Regions from separate parts of the Bacillus sp. NEAU-Y102 genome, predicted to be linked through region 1. Evidence: riboswitches for the same ligand, from Rfam matches in the RefSeq annotation. Region 1 holds a riboswitch; each other region holds the start of a gene.
What was found. A riboswitch is a leader RNA that binds a small molecule or an ion and turns the genes downstream of it on or off. The one in region 1 is predicted to bind thiamine pyrophosphate.

Region 1 (3,202 bases):
TTCAGCGCTAATACTTCCGGTTTATATAAATCTTTTCGTGTTCTGTTATGATCAAGCGGTACAGTCCGCTCAGTCAAAGTCGTTATCGGCTGCTGTTCCACTACTAAAACTCGGTTTGAAAGAAATAACGCTTCTTCAACATCATGAGTAATGAATAAAATTGTTTTTTCCCACTCTTGCCATTGTTCAAACAACCATTCTTGCAAAGAGGTCTTCGTTAAAGCATCCAATGCACTAAATGGTTCATCTAACAGCAATATTTCCCCGCCTGTTAATAAAGTTCGAATAAAAGATACACGTTGTCTCATACCACCAGATAAATCTTTCGGATATTTTTTCTCATACCCTTGCAAACCAAATTTATGTAACAGTTCCTTTGCCTTTACTTGTGCTTCTTTCTTCTGTACACCTTGGCACTCTAGCGGCAGGGCAGCATTCTCAATAATTGTTCTCCACGGCAAAAGCATATCTTTTTGCGGCATATATCCTACAGGATGGTGCTTTGTTTCTGTCAGTTCTATCTGTCCAGTACTTACCTTTTCTAGACCTGTAATAAGGCGAAATAAAGTACTTTTCCCACATCCACTCGGTCCGATAATACTGACAAACTCTTTCTCATGTATAGAAGCATTTAATTCATGGATGATTGGTTTCTCATCATAATGAAAAGAAACATTATGAAACTGTAGTATGTTCTTGCTCCTCAAATCCCCACATCTCCTTACGATAGGACATATCCCAGAATAAATATTCAAATCGACTGGAATATAAGAAAATCTCCTCTAATCTTTCTAGTTCTGTCTCAGACTTTCCAACTGCCATTTCATTTAATAAATCTATTAACCAAATACACAGATTACCGTATTCTTCCGAACTATATCCTTGAATCCACTCACCAAAAAACTCATGATCTCTTGCTCCAGGAATATCATTTAAACGCTTTCCAATTTCCCAATAGCTCCACATACATGGAAGAAGCGCTGCTATTAATTCCGCAAGTGTGCCATTTTGAGATACAGACATCATGTAATTTGTATAAGCTAAATTTTTAGCAGATGGTTTCGCAGACTCTATCTCCTCTATAGAAATTCCAAGTCTTTTTGCATATTGTTTATGGATTGTCATTTCGCCATTTAATATTCCATCAATTTGTTCAGCGAACTTTCCCATTACTTGTGGATTCGTTGCTTTTACAACACCAATCGCATATAACTTTGCATAATCTAGCAGATATAAATAGTCTTGAATAATATAATACTGGAATTTATCTTTTTCTAACGTGCCATCTCCCATACCCACTACAAACGGATGATTATGACTCATCTCCCAAACCGGTTGCACAGTTTCTAATAATCTATCGCAAAATTTCATTTCTCTATCCCCTTTCAATATATGTATCTAAATAAAAAACCACTTCTATATATAAGAAGTGGTTACAGCAAATAAAGTTATACATTTATTCGATGTTCCACTTCCCTTCGCTAGTATTACCTAGATCAGGTGTTGTAAGGGTTAAGGATTATTCCTCTCTCAGCAAATCAAGCACCCCTAGTGGTTTCAATATGAAATTTTTAAATAAAAAAGCCCCGTTTCTATACGCAAAGAAACGGGGACTCATTGTTAGTGTCCGAATTGCTTCCCTACGCTAGCATAATCTAGATCAGGTAATAAAAAGGATCAAAGGCTTACGGCCTACTCTCAGCTGGCAACACCAGCTCTCCTAGCAAACTATAAAATTATCACTGTCAGTATAACACCCTAATAAGACATCATCAACTTTTTTAATTTTCTTAATTATTAACAGAATATCAAAGTTATACAATACATACATTCTATTTTAGAAAATAAAACCCCAATTAATTGCATAAGAAGGAATCATTATCCTCAAAAAATTTATTTTTATATTGATTTCATATTACATTTATGTGAATACACCCACTATATTATATCTTTATACTATAATAAAATTACAACTATACAACTAGAGGAGGTCTCTATTCCATGAATATGAAAGCTACTGCTTTAACAGCAACTACTGTAGCGATTGCTTCTTTACTTCCTTCTATGGGTGAAACAAATGTACAAAAAGCAAACGCTGAACAATTATCTAATATTAAAACTGGGTATGTCAAAGTCGATCAAGTAGCATTACATACAGAAGATAACGTAAAAAGCACATCAATTGATACAATTCGCTTTAATACAAAAGTGAACATCCTTGAAACAACTAATGAGTGGTATAAAGTATCTGTTCATAATAAAGTAGGTTATGTACAAAAAGATGCTATTTTACTAAAAAACAAACTTCATTCTAATGATCAATACATCGTTAATGCTAATGCATTAAACTTTCGCTCTGAACCTAATTTAGAATCTTCCATTTTAGATGTATTACCAAATGGCAAGTTTATTACCGTTCAAGAAGATCAAGGCGAATGGTATAAAATATCGCATAATGGCCAAACAGGTTACGTACAAAAAGCATTCATCTCTAATGGTTCACAACCCTTAGTAAAAGGAATCACCGTTCAAAATAATACAAAATATACTGTTGCAACACCTAATCTAAATGTACGTAGCAACGCTAGTACAAGTAGCGCTCTACTCGGTTCATTACAAAACGGTACACAAGTACAAGTAGTAGAAACTGTAGGAACTTGGTATAAAATTCGTTTTGGCACAGGATACGGGTATGTAGCAAAACACTATGTAGTACAAAATCAACCACAAGCTAAAACAGATCAACCTTCATCAATTCCAGCTGCTTTCAAATTCCCTGCTCAAGGAAGAATTAGCTCAACCTTTGATATACGCTGGGAACAAATGCATTATGGTATAGATATTGCCGCTCCAGGAAACGTCTCTATCCAAGCTGCTGCTGCAGGTAAAGTTGTGAAATCTTATTATTCAGCTAGCTATGGCAATGTTGTTTTCATTGCGCATCAAATCAATGGGAAATTATATACAACTGTTTATGCTCATATGAAGGATCGCACTGTACAAGCTGGTGATCAAGTACAAACTGGACAATTAATAGGTCATATGGGAAACACAGGTCATTCATACGGGCAACATCTTCATTTTGAATTACATAATGGAGAATGGAATTTTGAAAAAACAAATGCAGTAAATCCACTGCCATATTTAGTTAGGTAAATTGTATGCCACGCAATATACCTCTTATAATTGAATACGTAGCCTT
Region 2 (3,202 bases), on a different contig from region 1:
TCTTTTACGTCATCAGTTACATCATCGTCTTCAAATCGATTTTCGTATACTTCCTTCCAACCAGCATGTAAAATCGTTTTTCCGCGTGCAATGAACGTTTCACTACCAACTTTGGTACGTAATGTTAGTTGCTCGTATTCGAATGCTGGGAATAAAACAGCTAAGAAACGTTTTACAACTAAATCATAAATTTTGCGTTCTTTATCTGTGAATGCTGAGAAGTTAACGTATCCTTCTGTTGGAATAATCGCATGATGATCGCTTACTTTACTATCATCAACAAATGATTTGTTAGGTTTGATAGGCTTTTGTAATACTTTATGTGCGAAGGGACGGTATTCTCCAACACCACATGCTTTTAGACGTTCTGGAAGTGTTCCAACGATATCAGATGAAATGTAGCGTGAATCTGTACGAGGGTACGTTAGCACTTTATGCTGTTCATACAATTTCTGCATAATATTTAATGTTTCTTTAGCAGAGTAACCGAACTTTTTATTTGCATCACGTTGCAATTCAGTTAAATCATAAAGACCAGGAGAGAATGACTTCTTCTGTTTCTTATCAATTTCCACAACGGTAGCATTTTGTTTATCTAAACCTCTTACAATACCATCAATTTTTTCTTTATTAAAACTACGGCTATTGCCATTTGTATCTTGCCAAGTAAGTTTGAGTTTCTCCATTGTTTGAGCTTCGATGCCGTAGTAAGTTTGTGCTTTGAAGTTCTTTATTTCATCCTCACGACTAGCGATCATTGCAACAGTAGGAGTTTGCACACGGCCGCAATTTAACTGGGCATTAAAGCGAGTTGTTAAAGCGCGAGTTGCATTAAGACCGATATACCAGTCAGCTTCTGAACGTGCAACTGCTGAAGCGTATAAATTGTCATAGGCTTTACCTGGTTTTAAATTTGCAAAACCATCTTTAATTGCTTTATCGGTTACAGAAGAAATCCATAAACGTTTGATTGGTTTATTTAGCTTAACTTTATCGATAATCCAGCGTGCGACTAATTCCCCTTCACGTCCAGCGTCTGTTGCTACAATAATTTCATTTACATCTTTTCTAAGTAGCTGACTCTTTACAGCATTAAACTGTTTACCAGTTTGTTTAATAACCGTTAATTTCAAACGCTTAGGTAGCATCGGTAAATCTTCTAAATTCCACTTTTTATATTTCATATCATAACTTTCTGGATCTGCTAATGTAACGAGATGACCTAAAGCCCAAGTTACAATATATTTATTACCCTCAAGATAGCCGTTTCCTTTTTTATCACACTTCAGTACACGAGCAATATCTCGTGCAACGGAAGGTTTTTCAGCGATTACAACGCTTTTTGACATATTAAAAACATCCTTTCAAATTTCCATAAGTTAAATATAGCATACATCTTCTTGAGATTCAGTTTCGCTCCATATTTGAGCTGTTTTTAATGGAGTGAACAAAATCCCAACTGATTAAAGTTTCACTTTATCAGTTGCTTCTATATTAAATAGAAAAGTAAAGAACTTGTTATTTTACTAGAATAAGAGTAGACTTTGAAGTAGATGAATAAGAAACACATGGGAGTTTGTGGATACAAACTGAGAGTATGGCTACTAGTCCGTCATTGACCATTTGAACCTGTTGGATAATGCCAGCGTAGGGAGAGTGTAAAAGCACATGTTCAGGCACTTTGCGTACGCGCAAAGTGTCTTTTTGTGTATCTCCCATCATTATAGTTAGGAGATGAAAAGGATGAATATGAAAGAAATTAGTAAAGTAGTGGATTTGGTGAGAGAATCTAATCCGCTTGTTCATAATATTACAAATGTTGTTGTAACAAATTTTACTGCTAACGGTTTGTTGGCACTTGGGGCATCGCCTGTAATGGCGTATGCAAAAGAAGAAGTAGCAGAAATGGCTAGCATTGCTGGAGCGTTAGTATTAAATATGGGAACACTTCGTCCTGAGGAAGTAGAAGCGATGTTACTTGCTGGTAAATCAGCAAATGTGAACAATGTGCCAGTACTATTTGATCCAGTTGGTGCAGGAGCAACTTCGTATCGAACAGAAGTTGCGAGACATATTCCAGCCGAAATAGATTTAGCAATTATCCGCGGCAATGCGGCTGAAATAGCAAACGTTATTAATGAGAAATGGGAAATTAAAGGGGTAGACGCTGGTACTGGAAATGGCAATGTTGTAGGTATTGCAAGGCAGGCAGCAGACGAATTAAATACAGTTGCGGTTATTACTGGAAAAGAAGATGTTGTTACAGATGGAGAGAGAACTATTGTTATTCGAAACGGTCACCCTATTTTAACGAAAGTTACGGGAACAGGTTGTTTACTAACTTCAGTAATAGGAGCATTTGTAGCAGTTGAAAAAGATTATGTAAAGGCAACTGTAGCAGCATTAACGTTTTATGGTGTAGCTTCGGAACTGGCAGCTGCTAAAACAGTAGAAAAAGGGCCAGGTAGTTTCCAAATTGAATTTTTAAATCAATTAGCGAATACAACTTCAGCTGATATAGAGAAATATGGGAAGATTGAGGAGTTAGAGTAAGGGGGATGAAACACATGATGCGCATTGAAACAAAGAAAATGTCTAACCTATTGCAAGTGTATTTTATTATGGGAAGTAATAACTGCACGAGGGATCCTTTAGCTGTATTGAAAGAAGCGTTAGATGGTGGAGTGACACTTTTTCAGTTTCGCGAGAAGGGGGAAGGTTCTTTAATCGGAGGAGATAGAGTGCGCTTTGCAAAAGAATTGCAGACGCTTTGTAAGGAATATAGTGTTCCTTTCATTGTAAATGATGATGTAGAATTAGCCATTGAATTAGATGCAGATGGTGTTCATGTAGGACAAGATGATGAAGGAATTACATCTGTTCGTGAAAAAATGGGAGATAAAATTATCGGCGTATCTGCTCATACAATTGAAGAAGCACGCTTTGCAATCGAAAACGGAGCAGATTATTTAGGCGTTGGACCTATTTTCCCAACGAGTACGAAAAAAGATACGAAAGCGGTTCAAGGAACGAAAGGATTAGCTTATTTTAGAGAACAAGGAATTACAGTGCCAATCGTTGGTATTGGTGGGATTACAATTGAAAATACAGCGGCAGTTATAGAAGCGGGTGCGGATGGTATTTCAGTTGTTTCAGCAATTAGTTTAGCTGAATCTGCATATGAAAGTACGAGAAAATTAGC
Region 3 (3,202 bases), on a different contig from region 1:
ATTGGTGATACATTAAAAAATGAAATTTGGAGTTGAGAAAATGAAAATCGGTGTTATTATGGGCGGGGTATCGTCTGAAAAACAAGTTTCAATTATGACAGGGAATGAAATGATTGCTCATTTAGATAAAAATAAGTATGAAATAGTCCCAATTACATTAAATGAAAAAATGGATTTAATTGAAAAAGCGAAAGACATTGACTTTGCGTTGCTCGCATTACACGGGAAATATGGAGAAGATGGGACAGTTCAAGGAACACTGGAGAGTTTAGGGATTCCTTATAGCGGAAGTAATATGTTATCTAGTAGTATATGTATGGATAAGAATATTTCGAAAAAGATTTTACGTTATGAAGGTGTAGAAACACCAGATTGGATTGAACTTACAAAAATGGAGGATCTAAAGCTTGATGAGTTAGATAAGTTAGGATTTCCATTAGTGGTAAAACCAAACTCTGGCGGATCGAGTGTCGGGGTGAAAATCGTTTACAATAAAAATGAATTGATCTCAATGCTAGAAACTGTATTTGAATGGGATTCTGAAGTAGTAATTGAGAAGTATATAAAAGGTGATGAAATTACATGTTCCATTCTGGATGGAAAACAGTTACCTATAGTTTCAATTCGACATGCAGCCGAGTTCTTTGACTACAATGCAAAATATGATGATACTAGTACAGTTGAGGAAGTTATCGAACTTCCAGCGGAAATTAATGAATGTGTAAATAAAGCGTCACTGGCTTGTTATAAAGCATTAAAATGTAGTGTTTATGCAAGAGTTGATATGATGGTGAAGGATGGAATTCCATATGTAATGGAAATTAATACATTACCAGGGATGACACAATCAAGTTTATTGCCAAAAAGTGCAGAAGCAGCGGGAATTAGTTATAGCAAACTATTAGATATGATTATTGAAACATCATTAAAAGTTAGAAAAGAAGAAGGGTTTTAAGGGGATTATATAACTAATTCTTTTGACAGTTTCACGAAGTATGCTATGATGAATACATTATAAAAACAAAATATTTATCCACTAGGGGGGCCTTTTATAGGCTGAGATCAAATGTGATTTTGAGACTCTTAGTACCTGATCTGGTTAATGCCAGCGTAGGGAAGTGGGAAAGACGTTGCTATTTAATGAGTAAATAAATACTGTCAATTTCACTTTCTTTACGCCTGTAAAGAAAGTTTTTTTATTTTACAGCTTTAATAATTGTGGATAAATACTTATATTTTATACATTATTGGAGGGATTTAAATGACTTTTTCACAATCATTACGTAAAGAAGTAGATTCAATTTGGGAAGCGAGTTTTAACCATCCTTTTGTAAAAAAACTTGGTGAAGGAACGTTAGATTTAGCTAGTTTTCGCTATTATGTGCTTCAAGATTCATATTATTTGATTCATTTTGCTAGAGTACAAACTTTAGGAGCTGCAAAAGCTCTTGAATTAGAGACGACAGCTCGTATGGCACATCATGCTCAAAATACATATGAGGCCGAGTTATCTTTACATGAGAATTTTGCTAAAAAGCTAGGGATAACAAAAGAAGAAAAAGATAATTTTATTCCTGCGCCAACTGCATATGCGTATACTTCACATATGTATCGTGCTGCGTATGAAGGGCATTTAGGAGATATCATTGCAGCAATTTTACCTTGCTATTGGTTGTATTACGAAATTGGGGAACGTTTAAAAGAATGTCAGCCGGAAGAGCCAATTTATAACGAATGGATTTCTGCTTATGGATCTGATTGGTTCCGTACGCTAGTTGAAGAACAAATTACACGGTTAGATACTATTGCTGAAAAAGTAACAGAGGCAGACCGCAAGCGTATGAAACAGCATTTTATTATTAGCAGTCAATATGAATATTCATTTTGGGAAATGGCTTATACATTAGAAAAGTGGCCAGTGGATACAGACGTAAAAGACGTAATTGGATAAAGAATAGAAGTAATGTTAGAGATAGGTATGATCCATACCTATCTCTATATTTTTTCTTGTCAAATTTGCGTAAAGTCATTAGTGCTACGGATATGGTGAAATAGAATATCGATAATTTAGCTCATTTAATTGTCTACGCATTAACTGGATAAACTTCTGTCACATTTATTTTACAATTAAAGAACGTAAATGTTGGTGGTATGAAGTTAAATAAGAAAAGAAACCCGAGCTGTTAGCTGTAACGGAGTTGTTTTTTCTTTGCAGGAATTTCTAAGTTAACATGAAGTGCTGTTCATACAATATGCAAATTTGCATATTGTATTTTTTTGAGTTCTTTGTGTGTTAAAATCAAATATAGAGATATGGAAATATAAAGAAGCAAAAGCAGGAATATCTAATGAATTTTGAGAGGTGTTATATGTTTACAAATAAGAAATTAATTCGATTTGGTTTATCGTTGTTTGTATTTTTAGGGATAATTAATTTTACAATCAGCTATTTCCAAACATATCTTGAAACAGCAGCAGATATTAAATGGGTAATTCCAGAAATTTGGAAAACTATTTTACTAGATGTTCCTCAAGGTATACTTGTTCTTTTAGGCGCAATTGCATTATATGATTTCACAAAAGAGGCATCACAAAAAGACGCATCAATCTAAGTGTGTCTTTTTTCAATTAGAAATTTCATAGAGAGCTTTGCTGGAGAAATAGAATAAAAAGCCCTAATTAGGGCTTTTTTCTTTATAGGAATTTCTTAACCGTCATAGAAACCGGTTACTTAGAGGTGTTATAGCAAAGGCATTTACAGTACAAGAAAATCTAAGTGATATATGGAAATATATAGGATTTGTCCGCGTGATTATTGAGAAATTAATTGAGCTTAGTAAGTATGAAGATATGACGCTAGAATTTATATTTTATAATTTCTATTTATAAAAATGAGCCCATAGTAAAAATAGGTATATGAACAAGGTGCATCATCTAGTGATAAGTCATACTTTGTTGGTGTACGTATTGAACTTAGTTTATAGCGCTATCTCTACTTAGATGTAACGAACAGAAATATAGGGAAGCATCAATGAGGTTGTATTTTATAAACGGAGGTTATGAAAATGAATCAGTTTCAACAAGAAATACAAGCGTTAAGCCTTAATGATTACCGATCTGGAAATATTGTCTATTGGGACCAGCAAAATCAATATCCATATTACTATATTGAAGATGCTGCTCGTCGCTGTGGGGGTTGTGG
Region 4 (3,202 bases), on a different contig from region 1:
TCAAAAGTTGGAGTGCATGATGATTTCTTTACAATTGGTGGACATTCATTGAAAGTATTACGAGTCTTAACATTGTTAAAAGAAGATTTCTCACATTTAACAATTCAAGATTTCTTTAAAGAAAGAACGATATATGGATTAGCTCGAATTGAGCGAGAAGTAAAAGTAGAGAAAGAAGAAGTATTTCGTGAATATAAAGTGATTCACGAACCGGATACTATTACGTATGCAAACGTTTTGGAAGAAACCCAGATTTCAAATGTCTTTTTAACAGGAGCTACTGGTTATTTAGGATCACACATATTATATGAATTGCTGAGAGATACATCTGCTACTATTTATTGTTTAGTAAGACCAACCAAAGATGTGCAGCAAAGAATTATAGATACATTAACAGCTTACTTTAATGATATATGTGAAGAATGGTTACAGCGTATACAGGCCGTAGCTGGTGATCTGGGAGAAGAGTATCTTGGGATGAGCGAAGAAGAATTTATGTTCATCAGTTCTAAGATGGATACGATAATTCATTGCGGTGCAGATGTAAGACATTTTGGAGATGTAAAACAATTTGAAAATATAAATGTCCAAGGAACTAGCCGTATGCTAGCATTAGTGGAAAAAGATGCTACATTCCATTTTATTTCTACGATTGGTATCCCGTTAGAATTAGCAGTAGATCAATGGGATACATACATGAAAACTGGTGATTTTAATTACAGTGTAGACTTAGAGAATGTATATTCAAATAGTAAACTACAAGCGGAAAACATTGTTCGTGAAGCAATGAAAAATGGTTTGCGTGGAAATATTTATCGTGCAGGTAATTTAGCATGTCATTCAGAAACAGGTTCGTTCCAACAAAATATTGAAGGAAACGCATTTTATCGTCTTATTAAAACAATGCTATTAATTGGAAAAGCACCAAATGTGAAGTGGAAAGTTGATTTCACACCAATTGATTTTGCTAGTAAATCAATTGTAACGTATGTACAAGATTCACAAATAGATGGAGAAACATTGCACATCTGTCATCCACATCAAATTGAGTTTGAACAATTTATACAGCTAATTGGAGAGTGTGGATACAATCTTGAACTGGTTACACTTTCAGAATATGAAAATGCCGGACTTGAATTAGCAAAGGGAAATGAAGTAATAGCAGAGTTAATTGCTTCTCAAGTTGCAGGAGATGGAGCGCAGCAATCTGAAATTGTAATGGGTACGCGTAGAACGAATGAATGGATTAAGAAAAAAGAATTGAAAGTACCAGCAATTAATAAAGAATTTATACAGCAGTTATTAGCTCATGGTGAAAAAGTTGGTTATTTTCCAAAAATAATGAAATGATTATGCATGCTTTTGTTTGTTCAATAAAATAAATCATGCTACAATGAAAACGAATTAAGGACCGGGGAGCCAATTGGCTGAGAGGATGTAAGTAAACATCGACCCTCAACCTGATCTGGATAATGCCAGCGTAGGGAGTTACTTAAAGTGATGTAGCATATGTTATTCTATAATAACTTGCATACAAGGCTTTCCTACGCAGTAGGAAAGCCTTTTCTTATTTTTGAAATTTAATTTTATAAGGGGGATTTTATTATGTCACAACAAGTTACAATGTCATTTTCAGTAGTACCACAAGCGAAAACGAAAGATGTATATTCTGTTGTCGATAAAGCAATTGAAGTTGTGCAACAATCGGGAGTTCGTTATGAAGTAGGGGCAATGGAAACAACTTTGGAAGGAGAATTAGATGTACTTCTTGATGTCGTTAAACGTGCACAACAAGCTTGCGTCGATGCTGGAGCAGAAGAAGTGATTACTTCTATTAAAATCCATTATCGTCCAAGCACTGGTGTAACGATAGATGAAAAGGTTTGGAAGTACCGTGATGAATATGCAAAACCAGAAGCAATCTAAACTTATTACAACTATTTGGCTTATCCTTCTCATTGCGATATGGGAAGGATCTGTTTCATTATTTAAAATCGAACCGTGGATTTTACCAAAGCCTTCTGCCATTGTTCAAGAATTAATTGGGATGAAAGATTTACTATTACCAAATACGATGCAAACACTGCAGGAAGTTATAATTGGACTATTCTTTGCAATTTTATTGGGGACGAGCATCGCAATTATTATGGACGTTATACCGTTATTTCGTATTTTAATAAATCCATTGCTCGTTATTTCGCAAACAATTCCAATTGTTGTACTTGCACCACTATTTATTATTTGGTTTGGATATGGGATGTTGCCGAAAGTAATGGTCGTAATACTCGTTTGTTTCTTCCCAATTGCGCTTAGTATTTTAGAAGGTTTTCAAACAGTAGATAAAAACATGTTGAAGCTGTTACAAACAATGAAGGCGACGAAATGGCAAGTTTACCAGAAAGTAAAATTTCCAGCAGTGCTTCCATACTTTTTCTCAGGCTTAAAAATTGCAGTTACATATAGCGTAATGGGGGCAATTATCGGAGAATGGCTCGGTGCAAGTGAAGGATTAGGCGTTATGCTTACGAGGGCTACAAAATCATTTTTGACTGCCCGAGTATTTGGTGTTGCAGCAATCATCGTTATGGTGACATTGTGCCTGTATTTTATCGTAGAGTTTATGGCAAGAATAACAGCACCATGGATATATAGAAAGGACGGCAGAAAATGAAAAAAGGTTTGAAAGTTATGTTAGCTGCCTTAGTAGCGGTAGGTGTGGCTGGATGTAATCCGGCGAAGAAAGAAGAAAGTAAAAGTAAAGATCAAAAAGTAAAAGTAGTATTAGATTGGTTTCCAAATACGAATCATACTGGCTTATATGTAGCACAAACGAAAGATTATTACAAAAAGCAAGGATTAGATGTAGAAATTATTCAACCGGGTGACAATGTAACAGCAGAGCAAATGATAGCATCAGGAAAAGCTGACTTCGCAATAAGCGCACAAGAAAATGTAACGTTGGCTCGTGTGGAAGGGATTCCTGTTGTATCTGTCGGAGCGATTATTCAGCATAACACTTCAGCATTTGCATCACTTAAGAAAGATAATATGACGTCACCGAAAGATTTTGAAGGTAAACGTTACGGCGGCTGGGGAGGACCAGCAGAAGAAGCGACATTAAAGACGATTATGGATAAGCATCAAGCTGATTTTAATAAAGTTGAAAAAATCATCTTAGGACAAACCGATTTCTTTAAATCAA

Region 2: it holds a riboswitch for thiamine pyrophosphate, as region 1 does, so the genes downstream of both, thiM (hydroxyethylthiazole kinase) here and tenA (thiaminase II) in region 1, are expected to answer to the same signal.
Region 3: it holds a riboswitch for thiamine pyrophosphate, as region 1 does, so the genes downstream of both, tenA (thiaminase II) here and tenA (thiaminase II) in region 1, are expected to answer to the same signal.
Region 4: it holds a riboswitch for thiamine pyrophosphate, as region 1 does, so the genes downstream of both, ACYFX0_RS22240 (MTH1187 family thiamine-binding protein) here and tenA (thiaminase II) in region 1, are expected to answer to the same signal.

The regions. Positions count from the first base shown of each region.
Region 1 covers NZ_JBTWFK010000014.1:4,711-7,912, reverse strand. Annotated here, with positions in the region: gene ACYFX0_RS26835 (ABC transporter ATP-binding protein) at 1-707, opposite strand, end outside; gene tenA (thiaminase II) at 676-1,371, opposite strand; TPP riboswitch at 1,457-1,560, opposite strand; TPP riboswitch at 1,621-1,732, opposite strand; gene ACYFX0_RS26825 (SH3 domain-containing protein) at 2,002-3,156, shown strand; gene ACYFX0_RS26820 (hypothetical protein) at 3,162-3,202, shown strand, end outside.
Region 2 covers NZ_JBTWFK010000009.1:105,365-108,566, forward strand. Annotated here, with positions in the region: gene topB (DNA topoisomerase III) at 1-1,349, opposite strand, end outside; TPP riboswitch at 1,559-1,671, shown strand; gene thiM (hydroxyethylthiazole kinase) at 1,744-2,553, shown strand; gene thiE (thiamine phosphate synthase) at 2,568-3,202, shown strand, end outside.
Region 3 covers NZ_JBTWFK010000008.1:14,689-17,890, reverse strand. Annotated here, with positions in the region: gene pdxR (MocR-like pyridoxine biosynthesis transcription factor PdxR) at 1-36, shown strand, start outside; gene ACYFX0_RS20765 (D-alanine--D-alanine ligase) at 41-955, shown strand; TPP riboswitch at 1,029-1,134, shown strand; gene tenA (thiaminase II) at 1,262-1,951, shown strand; gene ACYFX0_RS20755 (DUF3937 domain-containing protein) at 2,349-2,612, shown strand; gene ACYFX0_RS20750 (heterocycloanthracin/sonorensin family bacteriocin) at 3,066-3,202, shown strand, end outside.
Region 4 covers NZ_JBTWFK010000009.1:114,632-117,833, forward strand. Annotated here, with positions in the region: gene ACYFX0_RS22235 (non-ribosomal peptide synthetase family protein) at 1-1,350, shown strand, start outside; TPP riboswitch at 1,403-1,504, shown strand; gene ACYFX0_RS22240 (MTH1187 family thiamine-binding protein) at 1,606-1,926, shown strand; gene ACYFX0_RS22245 (ABC transporter permease) at 1,898-2,671, shown strand; gene ACYFX0_RS22250 (ABC transporter substrate-binding protein) at 2,668-3,202, shown strand, end outside.